4 regions of the Priestia sp. FSL P4-0332 genome follow, and region 1 is predicted to be linked to each of the others. Evidence: riboswitches for the same ligand, from Rfam matches in the RefSeq annotation. Region 1 holds a riboswitch; each other region holds the start of a gene.

Region 1 (3,518 bases):
ATACTCATGCTTTCACCTCTTCTGTTAATTCTTGTAAATGATGAATCACATCATAAAAAGTAGAAAAAGGACGATACGGTAGAGATAGCTCTTCACATTTTTTGATTAAAAAGTCACGTGCAATGACCGTATCAGCTAATTTGGCAGCCTGCAAATCCGTAATGGAATCGCCAATAACAACCGTATGATCTCTTTCATCTGCAAGATGGCGAATAATCGTTGGCTTACAGCAGCCGCAGTTATTTGTACACTGTTTATCACATGTATGAGGCCACGTAATGGAAATGCGCTCACCGGAAAAATCAGATCCGTTGCAGTAGAGCATTTCCTCTGCAACTCGATTTCCCAAAAGTGGTTTTACAAAAAAGTCAATTCCTCCGCTTACAATATAAAGCGGAATATGGTGCTCTTTTGTATAGGCAATAAAATCATCAAATCCATCTCGAATAGCAGACGTCTCTAAAATATAAGAAATAATATCTTCCTTTAATTCCACGGGGAGCAAGGCAAACATTTGCCCTACTCCTTCTTGAATGGAGACGCGCTGTGCCAACACGTCGTCTTTAATACTTTCCCACTCCGGAGGAGCAAATTGCTTCATAATAGCAATAATGTTATCGCTATTTGTGATTGTTCCATCAAAGTCACAAAAGATTTTTAACGATGTCATGCTTTCACCTCTACTGTTCCCCATAGTTCTAAGGCTTTTTGCAACTCTTTTGATTCTTCCGCTTTTTCGGCTAGTGTTTGATGAGAGAGTACTGCATCTATCGCCGCACGGAATGCCTTTCCTCCTCCGATAGCTCCGTCTGGATGACCGTGAACTCCGCCTCCTGCATTAATAATGCTGTCGATTCCAAAGTCCTTCATAAGCTGCGGTACCATTCCAGGATGAATTCCTGCTGAAGGAACCGGGAAAGACTGCTTATATTTGTATACAGGACGCGTTAATTCGTAGGCAATGCCTGTCGTATCTTCAAGAGAAAGCGCTACGCTTCCGTATGGTGATGGAAACAGTGAAAAATCTGCTCCGGCTAAGCGCAATAGCTTTCCAAGCAGTAATGAATTTGAAAAACCGTAAAATTCTGATGGCGTAAGCGCTCCGCTAACAGCTGGGTGTGCCATAATCGGCAAGTTAATTTCATCATCTTCTCGAAGTTCCTGCAGTACGTCTAACCCGTAAGCAAATGCGTTGAATAAAAGAGCATCGGCTCCTAGCTCAGCTGCTTTTCTCGCTTTTTCTTTTAATTCAAACGTTCGTCCCGTTAAATTAACAGCATACAGCGTGCGGTGTCCCGTTTTTTCGTATACTTCATTCAGTACTTTTTTCCCTTCTGTAACACGAGCTTCAAAAGGTGTTCGTTCACTATCAAACAAAATCTCGTCGTCTTTAACCAAATCCACTCCGCCAAGCGCTTGCTCACGCAGCTGAGTTGTTAAGTACGTCATACCTCTTCCAATCACGCCTTTAAAAATACTCATCACAAGCGGACGGTCATAAACGCCTAATTTCTCTCGGATACCTTCTATTCCAAAGCGCGGTCCTGGGAATTCAGCTAATAATTCATCAGGAAAATCCAAGTCTAATAATTTCACTTTTCCATCAAGTGATAGTTTTCCGAAAACCGTAACTAAAATAGCCGGTAAATCTTTTGAAAAGTTGGCAGTTGGATAAGCAATTTTGACAATAGCCTGCTTAATTTCTCCGCCTAAATATCCGTTTACACGTTCGCAATCTTGAAGCTCAGTTACTGACACGACGCGCCCTTTATGCTTTTGAAGCTGCTGTTGATCTAAAAGCGGCAGATCTGTCCATGAGCCGACGGTTAGTCCTAAAGCGATTCCTTCCGCTTTTTTATGAAAATTCCCTTTATTATCATGTAGTAAGTAGCTTGCAACGATTTCGCTCATTATGCTAAAAACTCCCTTGCTGTTTAATATCGTTAATAAAAAAGCCTCTTCTGTGATTAAGAAGAGGCTTTCGTTGCTCTTCTTATCTCTCAGCTGCTGCTGCAAGAATTAGCACCGTGCTTAACATGCGTTAAGTCGGTTGCCGGGCTTCATCGGGCTAGTCCCTCCACCTACTCTTAATAAGAAAGTTGCTATTTATTTAAATTGAATTCGTAGATTATATACTAAATAAAAAATACCGCTAGGATTTATAGGTTATTAATCTCGTTAACTTCTTACATATTAAGCCAACTCAAAAAGAGTTGTCAATGCGTTTTTAAAATAAATTTAATTTTTTTATTCGAGATACAGCTTCTCTCATGCGCTCTTCATCCGTCAGCAGTCCTACGCGCACATAGCCTTCACCATATGTTCCAAAGCCTACACCAGGCGCAACTACAACGTGCGCTTTTTCAAGAAGTAAATCTGAAAACTGTTCGGAAGTATATCCTTTAGGAACTTTTAGCCATGCAAAAAAGGAGCCTGCTGGAGATGTAACATCCCAACCAATTTCTCGAAGCCCTTGAATAAAGGTATTGCGTCTAGATTCATAGCGCTTAACTAAATCATTCACACATTGTTGAGATTCCAACAGAGCTGCGGCTGCTGCCTCTTGAACCGCCCCAAAGAGACTGACATACATATGATCTTGAAGAAGATTAATAGCTTCTACTACACTTTCATTTCCTACAGCAAATCCAACTCGCCATCCCGCCATGTTATACGTTTTAGAAAGAGTATAAATTTCAATTCCCGTCTCTTTTGCACCGGAAGTCTGTAAAAAGCTGATTGGCTTTTTACCATCAAATCCAATTGCTCCGTAGGCAAAGTCGTGTACCACACAAATATCGTGCTTGGCAGCAAATGCCACGGTGTCTTCAAAAAATTCTGCCGTTGCCACTGCACCAGTAGGATTATTCGGATAGTTTAAAAACATGAGTTTTGCCTGTTCTTTAGCACTTTCACTTATCTCTTCGTATACGGGTAGAAAATGATTTTCAGCCGTGAGCGGCATCACTTCCATCTTTGCCTTTGCAAGCTCTACTCCAGACCAGTAATCAGGATATCCAGGATCCGGAACCAGCACCGTATCTCCAGGGTTTAACAAGCACTGCGGGATTTCAACAAGTCCACCCTTTCCGCCAAATAAAATGGCTACTTCTTTTTCAGGATCCACATCGACGCCATATTCTCGCTTATAAAAAGTCGCCACAGCCTCTTTTAAAAACTGGTGCCCCCGAAATGGAGAATATTTATGATGCATAGGATTAGCACTTGCTTTTTGCAGTGTTTCTACAATATGTGAAGGAGTAGGCTGATCAGGATTTCCCTGCCCTAAGTTAATAACGTCGTGCCCTTGGGCCATTACTTTTCCTACCTTGCCTACAAGTGATGCAAAAAATTGTTTTGGTAAACTTTTTAATAGTTCCGATTGCTCAAATTGTTTCATCATCGCACACCTTCTCAAAAAATTCTTGAAATTCTAGTCACAAATAATATATTGTAATACTCAACTTGTAAAGTCATTTTTTTCAACTACTAAAAAAAGGACGGATGATAAAGTGAGT
Region 2 (3,518 bases), on a different contig from region 1:
AACTTCCGTGATACGTACTATATCCGCCTGGTGCTGCTACAATTGGCACGTGGTAATGCTGTTTTGGATTCGTTACTTTAAAACGAAGTGGAATCTCGTCTAAAAACTCATCCGACGCTTTTGTACCTTGCTTCTCAAAGTAGTCTCCTACAAAGAAATGAATTTCATATGTTCCTTTTGTCATTTCTTTTGGAGAGAGCAATAGATCAACTCGACCTTCGTTATTCGTTTTTGCCGTGTGTAGATAGTTCATTTTTCCATCTTCGTTCACACGGTATACTTTTACTTTTATATTAGGTGCCGGTTTACCCTTTGCCTCATCAAGAACATGTGTAGAAAGGCCGCCCTTTGGTTTTGCTGGAGCTTGTGTTTTCTCCATTTCTTTTGAATCACTTTGATTGCTTGCCGCATGTGCTACAGTATTTCCATCACCAAGTTTTTGTAAAACCTGACCCCCATGTCCTAAACCTAAAAAACCTGCACATGAAAGTACAGCTACTCCTGCAATACTTGCTACATATTTTTTCATTAGAATCTCCTCCTTATTTGGTTTCTACCAATAAGATACCTAGGATAACTTACAAAACTCTAACGAAAATCTTACATTTTTCTTAACTAATTATTTTTATAAAAAATTTTTATTATAAAGATGGATTATAAGAAGGCTCGGTATCTTCCACTTCCTTTTAGATACACTAAATTTTTAGCTTACCACTCAACACTTTGTAAGTAGAGGGATTATGTAGAACTTTGCTAATAAATAGTAACTACTTTCTAAGTATATCAGATCAAGATGGAGGAATTGTTTACGGGAGGAAAGGAGGGGATATTCATACTGGTATTCTTATTCTCGAAATGATTATTATCCAAATAGAACTAAGAACCATTTACACATAGAGTTTATTTAATTAGCCTTTAGTTAACAGATTCGATGGGGAGCTCAATTCCGTAGTTATGATCTTCTCTATAACAAGATTTTTCCTAGCATTTGCTATGTTATTTGCAGGGAGACTACAGAAAAATGGGTAGGAAGAAAATTTGTTTAAAAAAGCCTCTTTTATTTAGCTAGAGGCTTTTTTTGATTTTGCACGAGAAAATTTCTAACGTCTTCAATTGATCAAACCTTAGAACTAAACTTCTATACAGTGTCGAAAATCCCTGTAGTAAAAAGCAAAAGTATCGCATATTTTTAATCAGTTCCCTTTTTAACCCACTCAGCAACTGTTACATAGTTCAAGCTCAACTTATTTATCTCCAAAAAGTCACGTCTATTGAGGGATTATTAATACGATAAGATTCTATCAAATGATAATGAAATTTTTAGAGAGAAGAACCCATAAGGAATCCCTTAGTAAATGTTATGGTTTCTCTTACGATCTTAGCATTACAAATTTGAAAGTGTGTTGTACCGAGTATAGTCTTATCCCCTTCACTTAATAATGTTGTACTCCAATTAGCTGTTACATCCCAATCATTTGATCTCCCTCTCTTATTGCAAGTTACGCTGTCTATTAGTATCGAGTTATCTCCCATATGGAACAACGTTTTGATAATTTCAGCTTTTATCTGATCATTTGTTGTAAACTCTTTATTATTATATAGAACACCTTCCCCAGCGTAATACGAAGGAATTTGATCTAGCTTATGTTGATTCCAGATATGATTGTAAAAATTAAAAATGAATGAGGTGATTTCAAATGATACTAATTCTGCAGGTTGCTTATACGTTTCTAGCGCTAATTTAGTCTGCATCTCTATTCTCCTGTACATTAAAGTTAAAGTATTTTCCATACAAAAAACCTCTCTATTTATAAAATAGAGAGGTTACATATTCTGCAATATGTTTCTTATCTTGCAAAGCAACTAACTTTGCAGGAATTAGCACCTTTTCAAACAAATGTTTGAAGGTTGCTGGGTTTCATAGGGCCAGTCCCTCCACCTCTCTCGATAAGTAGTATAAAATTAAAGATAATTTTACCATATTTAACAGAAAAGTAAAGGAATAAAGGATGGATTAACTGAAATGATTTTGTTATGTCAGTTACATTTAAACCTGAGAAGTAGCTTAAACTAAAAGGAGTGGTTAAGGATCGTCTCATTTATAGAACAATGAAAAGCATTCATAACGGAGGAATAAAATGAATACACTTGTTACCGGATTTAATGGAAAAGTAGGCTTTGAAGTAGCCCGAAAATTAAAAGGAAAAGGAATGCGTATAAGTTGCGCAGTAAGGAATGTAGAAAAGGCTAAACAAAAATATGGAAATGAGTATGAGTTTATAGCTCTTGATTTTTCAGATCCCACTACATTTGAATCTGCCTTAAAAAATATTAATAAGATCTTTCTCATGTACCCTCCTGGTGATCAAATTGAGTTTGAATTATTTTTACATCAAGCAAAAGAGAATGGCGTCGATCATATTGTTTATTTATCTGTAAAAGATGTGCAGTTTTTACCCTTTATCCATCATTTTAAAAATGAAAAGATGCTTAAAAAGCTGAACGTTCCTTATACTTTTATCCGTGCAGGATATTTTATGCAAAATTTAAATGACTTTCTTGGAAAAGAGATAAAAGAAAGGAACCGAATTTTTATACCCGCAGGAAAAGGAAAGACAAGTTTTGTAGATACAAGAGATATTGCAGAAGTTGTTTACATTACCATACGAGATAGTCAAAAGCATCATAATCAAAAGTACGTAATCACCGGAGATCAAGCGGTTGACTTTTATGAAGTAGCTACTATCATGACAGAGGTATTAGAAACTAACATTCATTACGAAAACCCTTCTGTGAAAGAGTTCAAAGAGTTTATGCTTCAGATAGGAGAGAATGAAGCGTTCATTAATGTAGTAATTGGTATTCACTTTCCAACTAAGCTCGGCTTAGCCAAAGGAATTACTCAAGATTTTGAAAAACTTACACATAAGCAGCCTATAAGTATAAAAACGTATATTAGAGACTATAAAGCAAATTGGATATAACAATTAAGTGAAAATCTATATAGTAAGAGACTATTATGTAACTGGTGAATAAATAAACTATAAAAAACTACCTCTTTTCTAAGAAGAGGTGGTTTTTTTAATGAGAAAAGATCAATTTGAGTGATTTAGTTGAAGCTGCTATCATTTAAAGTAAGAAAACAGATGAAAATTTACCTCGGTTAAGGGATGAAGCTATTTTTTACCTTCAATTGCTTAGATTAGAATAGTTCGTCGAAAAAACAAATTCCATTTATTTGATGAATTTGTATAGCCTGAACTATTCACCTCCTAGTTTTCCTATAATAAATGTAATTAAAAGAAAAATAGTTGCTAGTATAACAACAATATTGAGAAGTAGCATTTCACTTGTTAATCCTAATGTGTTAACAAATATACCTACAAAGGCCCAAAGGATTGTCAAAAAATAAAGCACAGGATAATGAAAACCTTTAAACATTTTATATGACGTAATAGTCGCTAATATAAGGATAAAAAAATTGCCATAATACACCTGTTAAATTATAAACATGAAGT
Region 3 (3,518 bases), 3.5 Mb from region 1:
AGGAGTTAAACAGATGGTTCAGCACGGGCGAAACGGCTACCTTTGCAAACCTCACTCCTTAGAAGAATTCAGTTCGGCTATTACAGATTTACTCGATGATTTGCATCAGCGTCTTCACTTTGGCCATGCAGCGAGACAATACGCTCTTACTCAATCATGGGACGCCATTTTTCAGCATTTGCTTTCAGAATATGAAAGTGTCGTAGAAAAATCTGCTGCAGGTATTCAATGGGCATAAAAAAATCTCCGTTTTCACGGAGATTTTTTTATTATTTAGCTAAAGCTTGAGTTTTTAATGCTTCCGCTTTGTCTGTGAACTCCCAAGGAAGCTCCACATCCGTACGACCAAAGTGGCCGTAAGCTGCTGTTTGCTTATAAATTGGGCGACGTAAATCAAGCATTTTAATGATGCCTGCTGGACGTAGGTCAAAGTTTTTGCGTACTACGTCTACTAGTACTTCTTCAGAAACTTTTCCTGTACCGAATGTATCAATTGAAATAGATACTGGTTGTGCAACACCAATTGCATATGCTAGTTGTACTTCACATTTATCAGCAAGATCAGCTGCTACAATGTTTTTCGCAACATAACGAGCTGCATAAGCTGCTGAACGGTCTACTTTTGTTGCGTCCTTACCAGAGAATGCACCGCCGCCGTGACGAGCATATCCGCCGTAAGTATCAACGATAATTTTACGACCAGTTAAACCAGCATCTCCTTGAGGACCGCCGATTACGAAACGTCCTGTTGGGTTAATGAAATACTTTGTATTTTCATCAATTAACTCGTTTGGAACAACTGGATTAATAACATATTCTTTTAAGTTACGTTGAATTTGCTCTAACGTTACTTCTGGGTGATGCTGGGTTGAAATAACAATTGTATCGATGCGAACAGGTTTGTTGTTTTCATCATATTCAACTGTTACTTGTGTTTTACCATCCGGGCGAAGGTAAGGAAGAATTTCTTCTTTACGTACTTCTGTTAGACGGCGAGCAAGTTTATGAGCTAATGAAATTGGAAGAGGCATTAATTCTTTTGTTTCGTTACATGCATAACCAAACATTAACCCTTGGTCTCCAGCTCCGATTGCTTCGATTTCTTCATCTGACATTTGACCTTCACGTGCTTCTAACGCTTGGTCTACACCAGCAGCGATATCAGCTGACTGCTCGTCGATAGATGTTAATACTGCACAAGTTTCAGCATCAAATCCGTATTTTGCACGAGTATAGCCAATTCCTTTAATTGTTTCACGAACTGTTTTAGGAATATCCACGTAAGTAGAAGTTGTAATTTCACCACTTACTAAAACTAAACCAGTTGTTACGCTTGTTTCACAAGCAACACGAGCATTTGGATCCTTTGCTAGGATAGCATCAAGAATTGAGTCAGAAATTTGGTCACAAATTTTATCGGGATGTCCCTCTGTAACAGATTCTGACGTGAACAGACGACGTTGTGTTGACATCAGTTTTCCTCCTTATAAATACGATACATTGTGATACGGTACTCATTCCCTTATTTTCACTACACGTTAAAAAATATAAAAAAACCTTTCCTTGTATCGAGGAAAGGTATCAAATTCTACATAAGCCTTTCACTCTTATCGATCAAGGTTGTGCCCTTGCATCAGGTTAGCACCTTATCGTCTACACAAAAAAATGACGATGGTTGCTGGGTTTCATAGGGCCTGTCCCTCCACCAGCTCGGGATAAGAGAGTATCCGTTCAAGGACATATAATACATGAAAAAGCGCTTCACTGTCAACAACATTCAAATGGAAATCATCTCTTTATGTTTGAATCTGTTTTAATGTAACATACTCAAATTCCGAAATAGTACATCTTATTAAGAATCATCACTAAGTTTAGTTAATAAGACAGATCAAAATGAGGCTTTCACTTAAAATAGCTTCACTTTTTTTGCTCCTATCACATATACATGTGTCTAAAATAGGTATAACGTACATTTTTTTATAATAAACAAACATTTTTAGTTAAATAGTATAGAATAATTAAATAAATGTGTTATACTAATTATAAATTTCAAACATTAATGAATAAATAATAGCTAAAAAAGGAAGGTAGTGCACATGAGTACTGTTGATATGTCTATCGAATTAAATGGTTTGCTTCAATTAAAAACAACAAAACACCAATTATCTGTTCCACAACTTGTTGAAAAAATTCTAGCTCGACGCGAAGGAACGCTGACTTCTACAGGTGCTGTGTCAGTCGAAACCGGAAAATATACAGGTCGCTCTCCTTTAGATAAATTTATTGTAAGCGATGCTGTGTCTTCAAAAACGGTTGAATGGGGACCTGTCAATCAGCCAATTTCTGCTCAGCGATTCGATGCGCTATACAAAAAAGTCTTAACCCACTTAAAGAAGCAGGATGAACTTTTTGTTTTTAATGGATATGCTGGAGCTGATAAAAAGTATCAGTTACCAATTCAAGTAGTTAATGAATTTGCATGGCATAACCTATTCGCTCAGCAGTTATTCATTCGCCCTTCAGCCGAACAAAAAACAAATGATGATGTGAAGCCGTTTACAATTGTAGCAGCTCCAACGTTCAAAGCTGATCCTGAAACAGACGGGACGAATTCTGAAACCTTCATTATTCTTTCGTTAGAGCGACGCATCGTGCTAATTGGAGGAACTGAATACGCTGGTGAAATGAAAAAATCTATTTTCTCAGTGATGAACTTCTTGCTTCCTCAAAACAATATTCTATCCATGCACTGTTCTGCTAACGTAGGAGAAGAAGGTGACGTTGCATTATTCTTTGGTTTATCTGGAACGGGTAAAACAACGCTTTCTGCTGATGCAAACCGTCGTTTAATCGGAGATGACGAGCACGGTTGGTCAAGCTCTGGTGTATTTAATATTGAAGGAGGATGCTACGCGAAGTGCATTCAGCTTTCCGAAGAAAAAGAACCGCAAATTTTCAATGCAATTCGCTTCGGCGCCGTACTGGAAAATGTAGTGTTAAATCAAAATACGAAAGTAGCAGATTACAATGATAATAGTTTAACAGAGAATACTCGTGCCGCTTATTCAATTGACTCTATTGATAATACGGTATTGCCAAGCGTTGCTGGGCACCCTACAGCTATTGTCTTTTTAACTGCTGATGCCTTCGGCGTCTTGCCTCCAATCAGCAAGCTTACAAAAGAACAAGCGATGTACCATTTTCTGAGCGGATACACTAGTAAGTTAGCTGGAACAGAGCGCGGCGTAACATCGCCACAGGCTACTTTCTCTACATGCTTTGGTGAGCCTTTCTTACCCCTTGCTCCAACAACTTATGCAGAAATGCTAGGAAAGAAAATCGATGAACATAATGTAAATGTATACCTTGTAAATACTGGATGGACCGGCGGTGAATACGGCGTGGGCGAACGAATGAAGTTAAGTTACACTCGAGCTATGGTTCAAGCAGCCCTTGAAGGAGAACTAGCTAATACCGAAACAGTAACAGATGCTATTTTTGGTTTATCGATTCCAACT
Region 4 (3,518 bases), 2.2 Mb from region 1:
ATATCATACACGCCAAGTCCGATTCCTTGATTGTACGTATGTTTTTCAAACGCATAAATTAATTCACCGTGGCTTTTAGACGTTTCAATGGAAATCACGTCGGCATCAAGCGCTTTGATGGCATCAATAATCTCTTCGAATTCTGAATAGCACATATGCGTGTGAATTTGCGTCTCGTTTTGCACCGATACCGTTGCTAGTTTAAATGCATACACCGCAGCGTTCAAGTAGCTGTCCCAGTTTTCTCGTTTTAACGGCAATCCTTCACGCAGTGCCGGTTCATCTACTTGAATCATTGAAATGCCCTGACTTTCAAGTGCTTCTACTTCTTTTCTAAGAGCAAGCGCAATTTGATTTGCCACGTCGTAGCGCGGGATATCATCACGCACAAACGACCAATTTAAAATCGTAATCGGACCCGTCAGCATTCCTTTAACCGGCTTATTTGTTAGAGACTGTGCGTAGACCGTTTCTTTGATCGTCATCGCCTGCTCATACGATACATCTCCGTAAATAAGCGGCGGCTTCACGCAGCGAGAACCGTAAGATTGCACCCAGCCAAACTTCGTAAACTGAAAGCCTCCTAATTTCTCACCGAAGTATTCGACCATGTCCGTACGCTCAAACTCTCCGTGCACAAGGACATCTAAGCCGATGTCTTCTTGAATTTCAATCCATTTTTTTATTTCCTCGTTAATGTACGCTTCATATGCTTCATCGCTTAACTCGCCTTTACGCCATTTTAAACGCTCTTTTCGCACTTCTTTTGTTTGCGGAAAGCTTCCAATCGTTGTCGTTGGAAGAAGCGGCAGTTGAAACGCTTCTTGCTGAACGCGTTGACGTACGTCAAACGGCGCTTGTCGCGCTGCTTTATAGCTGTGCAGCTGCTTCAGCTCTTTTTGCACGTCTTGATGATTTCGAAAAGATGAACCATTTAATGCTTGAATCGCCTGTTTGCTTACGTTTATTTCTTCTTCTATCGACTCTTTTCCTTGCTGCACTGCTTTTGTTAAAAGCGTGATTTCCTTTAGCTTTTCATCTGCAAAAGAGAGCGCATTTTTCAATACTGGATCAATGGTTTCTTCATTTTTCACCGTGACAGGAACATGTAATAAACTTGATGAAGGCTGCAGAATCAAACGGTCTTTTGATACGGCTTCTTCAATTTCACTAAGCGTTAAAAGCTGTTCGTCCAAATTTTCACGCCAAATATTTCGTCCGTCAATCACTCCCGCAGCCAGCACTTTATCAGTTGGAAAACCATATTTATTAAGCACAGTGAGATTTTCGCCTCGGTCATGCACAAAGTCTAAACCGATTCCTTCAACAGGAAGAGACACAACTTCTTTGTAGTGATCAACGCTGTCAAAATACGTTTGCAAAATGACTTTTACATTCGGTGCTGCTTCCTTCAAAGTTTGATAGACTTCTGTGTAAAGCGCCAGTTCTTCTTTTGATAGCGTTGTAGATAAAATTGGCTCATCTATCTGCACCCACTCTACTCCTTCTGCCTGCAGCTCCGCTAAGATAGTTGCATAAAGCGGAACAAACTGTTCAACTACTTCTTTAAACTCACTTTTTTTATATCCTTTTGACAGCTTCACAAATGTTACTGGACCTACAATCACGGGCTTTCCTTCAATATTCAGCTTTTCTTTTGCTTCTTTGTAAAACTGAAGCGGGCGATTTTCTACAAGTACCGGCGTACATTCCTCAAGCTCCGGTACGATGTAGTGATAATTTGTGTTAAACCATTTTGTCATCGTAGAGGCTACCGCACCTTTTGTTCCTCGGGCGATGTCAAAATACGTTTCAAGCGATACTGGTCCTCCGTTATACTCAAAGCGCTTTGGCACTAGACCGAACATAACAGCTGTATCTAACACGTGATCGTATAAGCTAAAATCGCCGACTGGAATCAATTCAATTCCTGCGTCACGCTGTTTTTTTAGATGCGCTAGACGAAGAGCTTTAATTTCTTGAAGAAAGATACCTTTCTCTAGCTTTCCTGCCCAAAACTGCTCAAGCGCTTTTTTCCATTCTCGTTTTTCACCAATTCTTGGATAACCTAAGTTCGAACTTTTTACACTGCTCATTTTTTCCACTCCCTGTATATTTTTTTATCGGTAAACTAAAAAATCTCTCTTTTCGAAATGAAAAGAGAGATAATACGCATACTTAACTAGAGTTGAGACAGCCTGTTTTTCTCAACACGTATTCCTCACTCCTCTCTATATCCCGTAGAGCTTAAGTGCATACAACAGGCAGGTCTCCTGACTTAGGTTCATCGCTTCCTATCCCTTCCCATTTCAACATGAAACAGTGGTTAATAAGTTGCTCCCCATTACAGTGGCGGGACCGCGCCGGCTTTTCACCGGTCTTCCCTTTTAAGCTGCGTACATTCGTTACACAGCACCTGATGCATTTTTATAAAATTGTCCATTCAAAACATATTCACATAAAATAAAAAGCCTCTCTATCACGAATAGAGAGGCATAGTATCTATGAAATCCTCTCTTATTTTTCAAAGCTGTACGCTTTGCAGGATGTAGCACCTTTTCAACAAGAATGTTAAATGGTTGCCGGGCTTCACAGGGCCAGTCCCTCCGCCTCTCTCAATAAGAGTTTTAATTGTTTATAATATTTTGAATGTAGAGTCATCTTAACACCTTAGATTTATGTTGTCAAAAGAAATTTCAAAAAAATTAGTTTTTAGGAGGCGCTGACGCTAATTTTTGCCTTAACAATTTGTAATCGTCTTTTCGGTGCGTTTCAATTAAATCTTTGGCTCCCTGGTGATATCCTGACGAATAAATATACTCTACCGCTGTTTCGATAAGCTTTCTTTTTTCTTCGGCACACTCCCGGTCCATTAAGGGGAACAGTCTACCTAAAAGGTCATTTAAATCTTCCTTGATAAAACGATCAAGTCCTTCTTGCATCTTTTCGTTTGCCATGATTGCTCCTCCATTTGCTGTGTATGTTCTAAGCCTCTATAAACAGGCATTTCACTGTAAATTTTAAGATAAAGTTAAGTCATTAAACAGTATATCAAGTGAATGTTTTTCTTCAATTACATATGTAATACAAATATATGACAAATATAGAGAATATATCATCATTCATTATCTATTATAACGTTTGACTGAGCCTTCTGCTACAAGGTTTCTGTAAACATTATGCATAATCTTCCAAAAGTCTGCCTGTGAATTACGGGCAGGCTTTTGGCTAAACATAGCTTTCTATTCTCTTGTTTTTACAAACAATTTCTTCGAGGTCGTCCAAAATCCTTCCAAAGAAGAGGTCCTAATATGTTGTACCTGCTTACAAAAAACTCCGTAAAATTATAATTATTTAAAATTAAAGGCGGATCAAAATCAAGAGGAGCACCGGCGCCTCCTGACAATACAAAATCAGTGCCTCTTCCAAACATAAACGACCCGTTTCTATTTTTTCTAATAAACTGCTCGTCATATGCATGCACGTGGCTAACGAGAACTTTTTTCACGCGGTGTTCT

The links. Region 1 has a riboswitch for S-adenosylmethionine ahead of mtnW (2,3-diketo-5-methylthiopentyl-1-phosphate enolase). Riboswitches for the same ligand answer to the same signal wherever they lie in the genome.
Region 2: linked by a shared signal. The riboswitch ahead of MKY06_RS27080 (hypothetical protein) and the one ahead of mtnW (2,3-diketo-5-methylthiopentyl-1-phosphate enolase) in region 1 are both predicted to bind S-adenosylmethionine.
Region 3: linked by a shared signal. The riboswitch ahead of metK (methionine adenosyltransferase) and the one ahead of mtnW (2,3-diketo-5-methylthiopentyl-1-phosphate enolase) in region 1 are both predicted to bind S-adenosylmethionine.
Region 4: linked by a shared signal. The riboswitch ahead of metE (5-methyltetrahydropteroyltriglutamate--homocysteine S-methyltransferase) and the one ahead of mtnW (2,3-diketo-5-methylthiopentyl-1-phosphate enolase) in region 1 are both predicted to bind S-adenosylmethionine.

The regions. Positions count from the first base shown of each region.
Region 1 is NZ_JBBOUA010000001.1:1,239,460-1,242,977, reverse strand. Features, by position in the region: gene MKY06_RS06320 (methylthioribulose 1-phosphate dehydratase) at 1-8, opposite strand, end outside; gene MKY06_RS06315 (2-hydroxy-3-keto-5-methylthiopentenyl-1-phosphate phosphatase) at 5-670, opposite strand; gene mtnW (2,3-diketo-5-methylthiopentyl-1-phosphate enolase) at 667-1,911, opposite strand; SAM riboswitch class I at 1,991-2,097, opposite strand; gene MKY06_RS06305 (pyridoxal phosphate-dependent aminotransferase) at 2,228-3,400, opposite strand; gene MKY06_RS06300 (carbon-nitrogen family hydrolase) at 3,513-3,518, shown strand, end outside.
Region 2 is NZ_JBBOUA010000002.1:32,401-35,918, reverse strand. Features, by position in the region: gene uraH (hydroxyisourate hydrolase) at 1-529, opposite strand, end outside; gene MKY06_RS27080 (hypothetical protein) at 1,321-1,752, opposite strand; SAM riboswitch class I at 1,845-1,954, opposite strand; gene MKY06_RS27075 (SDR family oxidoreductase) at 2,139-2,984, shown strand.
Region 3 is NZ_JBBOUA010000001.1:4,727,794-4,731,311, forward strand. Features, by position in the region: gene MKY06_RS24740 (glycosyltransferase family 4 protein) at 1-238, shown strand, start outside; gene metK (methionine adenosyltransferase) at 270-1,472, opposite strand; SAM riboswitch class I at 1,605-1,722, opposite strand; gene pckA (phosphoenolpyruvate carboxykinase (ATP)) at 2,097-3,518, shown strand, end outside.
Region 4 is NZ_JBBOUA010000001.1:3,463,640-3,467,157, forward strand. Features, by position in the region: gene metE (5-methyltetrahydropteroyltriglutamate--homocysteine S-methyltransferase) at 1-2,096, opposite strand, end outside; cobalamin riboswitch at 2,247-2,435, opposite strand; SAM riboswitch class I at 2,515-2,625, opposite strand; gene MKY06_RS18000 (hypothetical protein) at 2,706-2,957, opposite strand; gene MKY06_RS18005 (metallophosphoesterase family protein) at 3,257-3,518, opposite strand, start outside.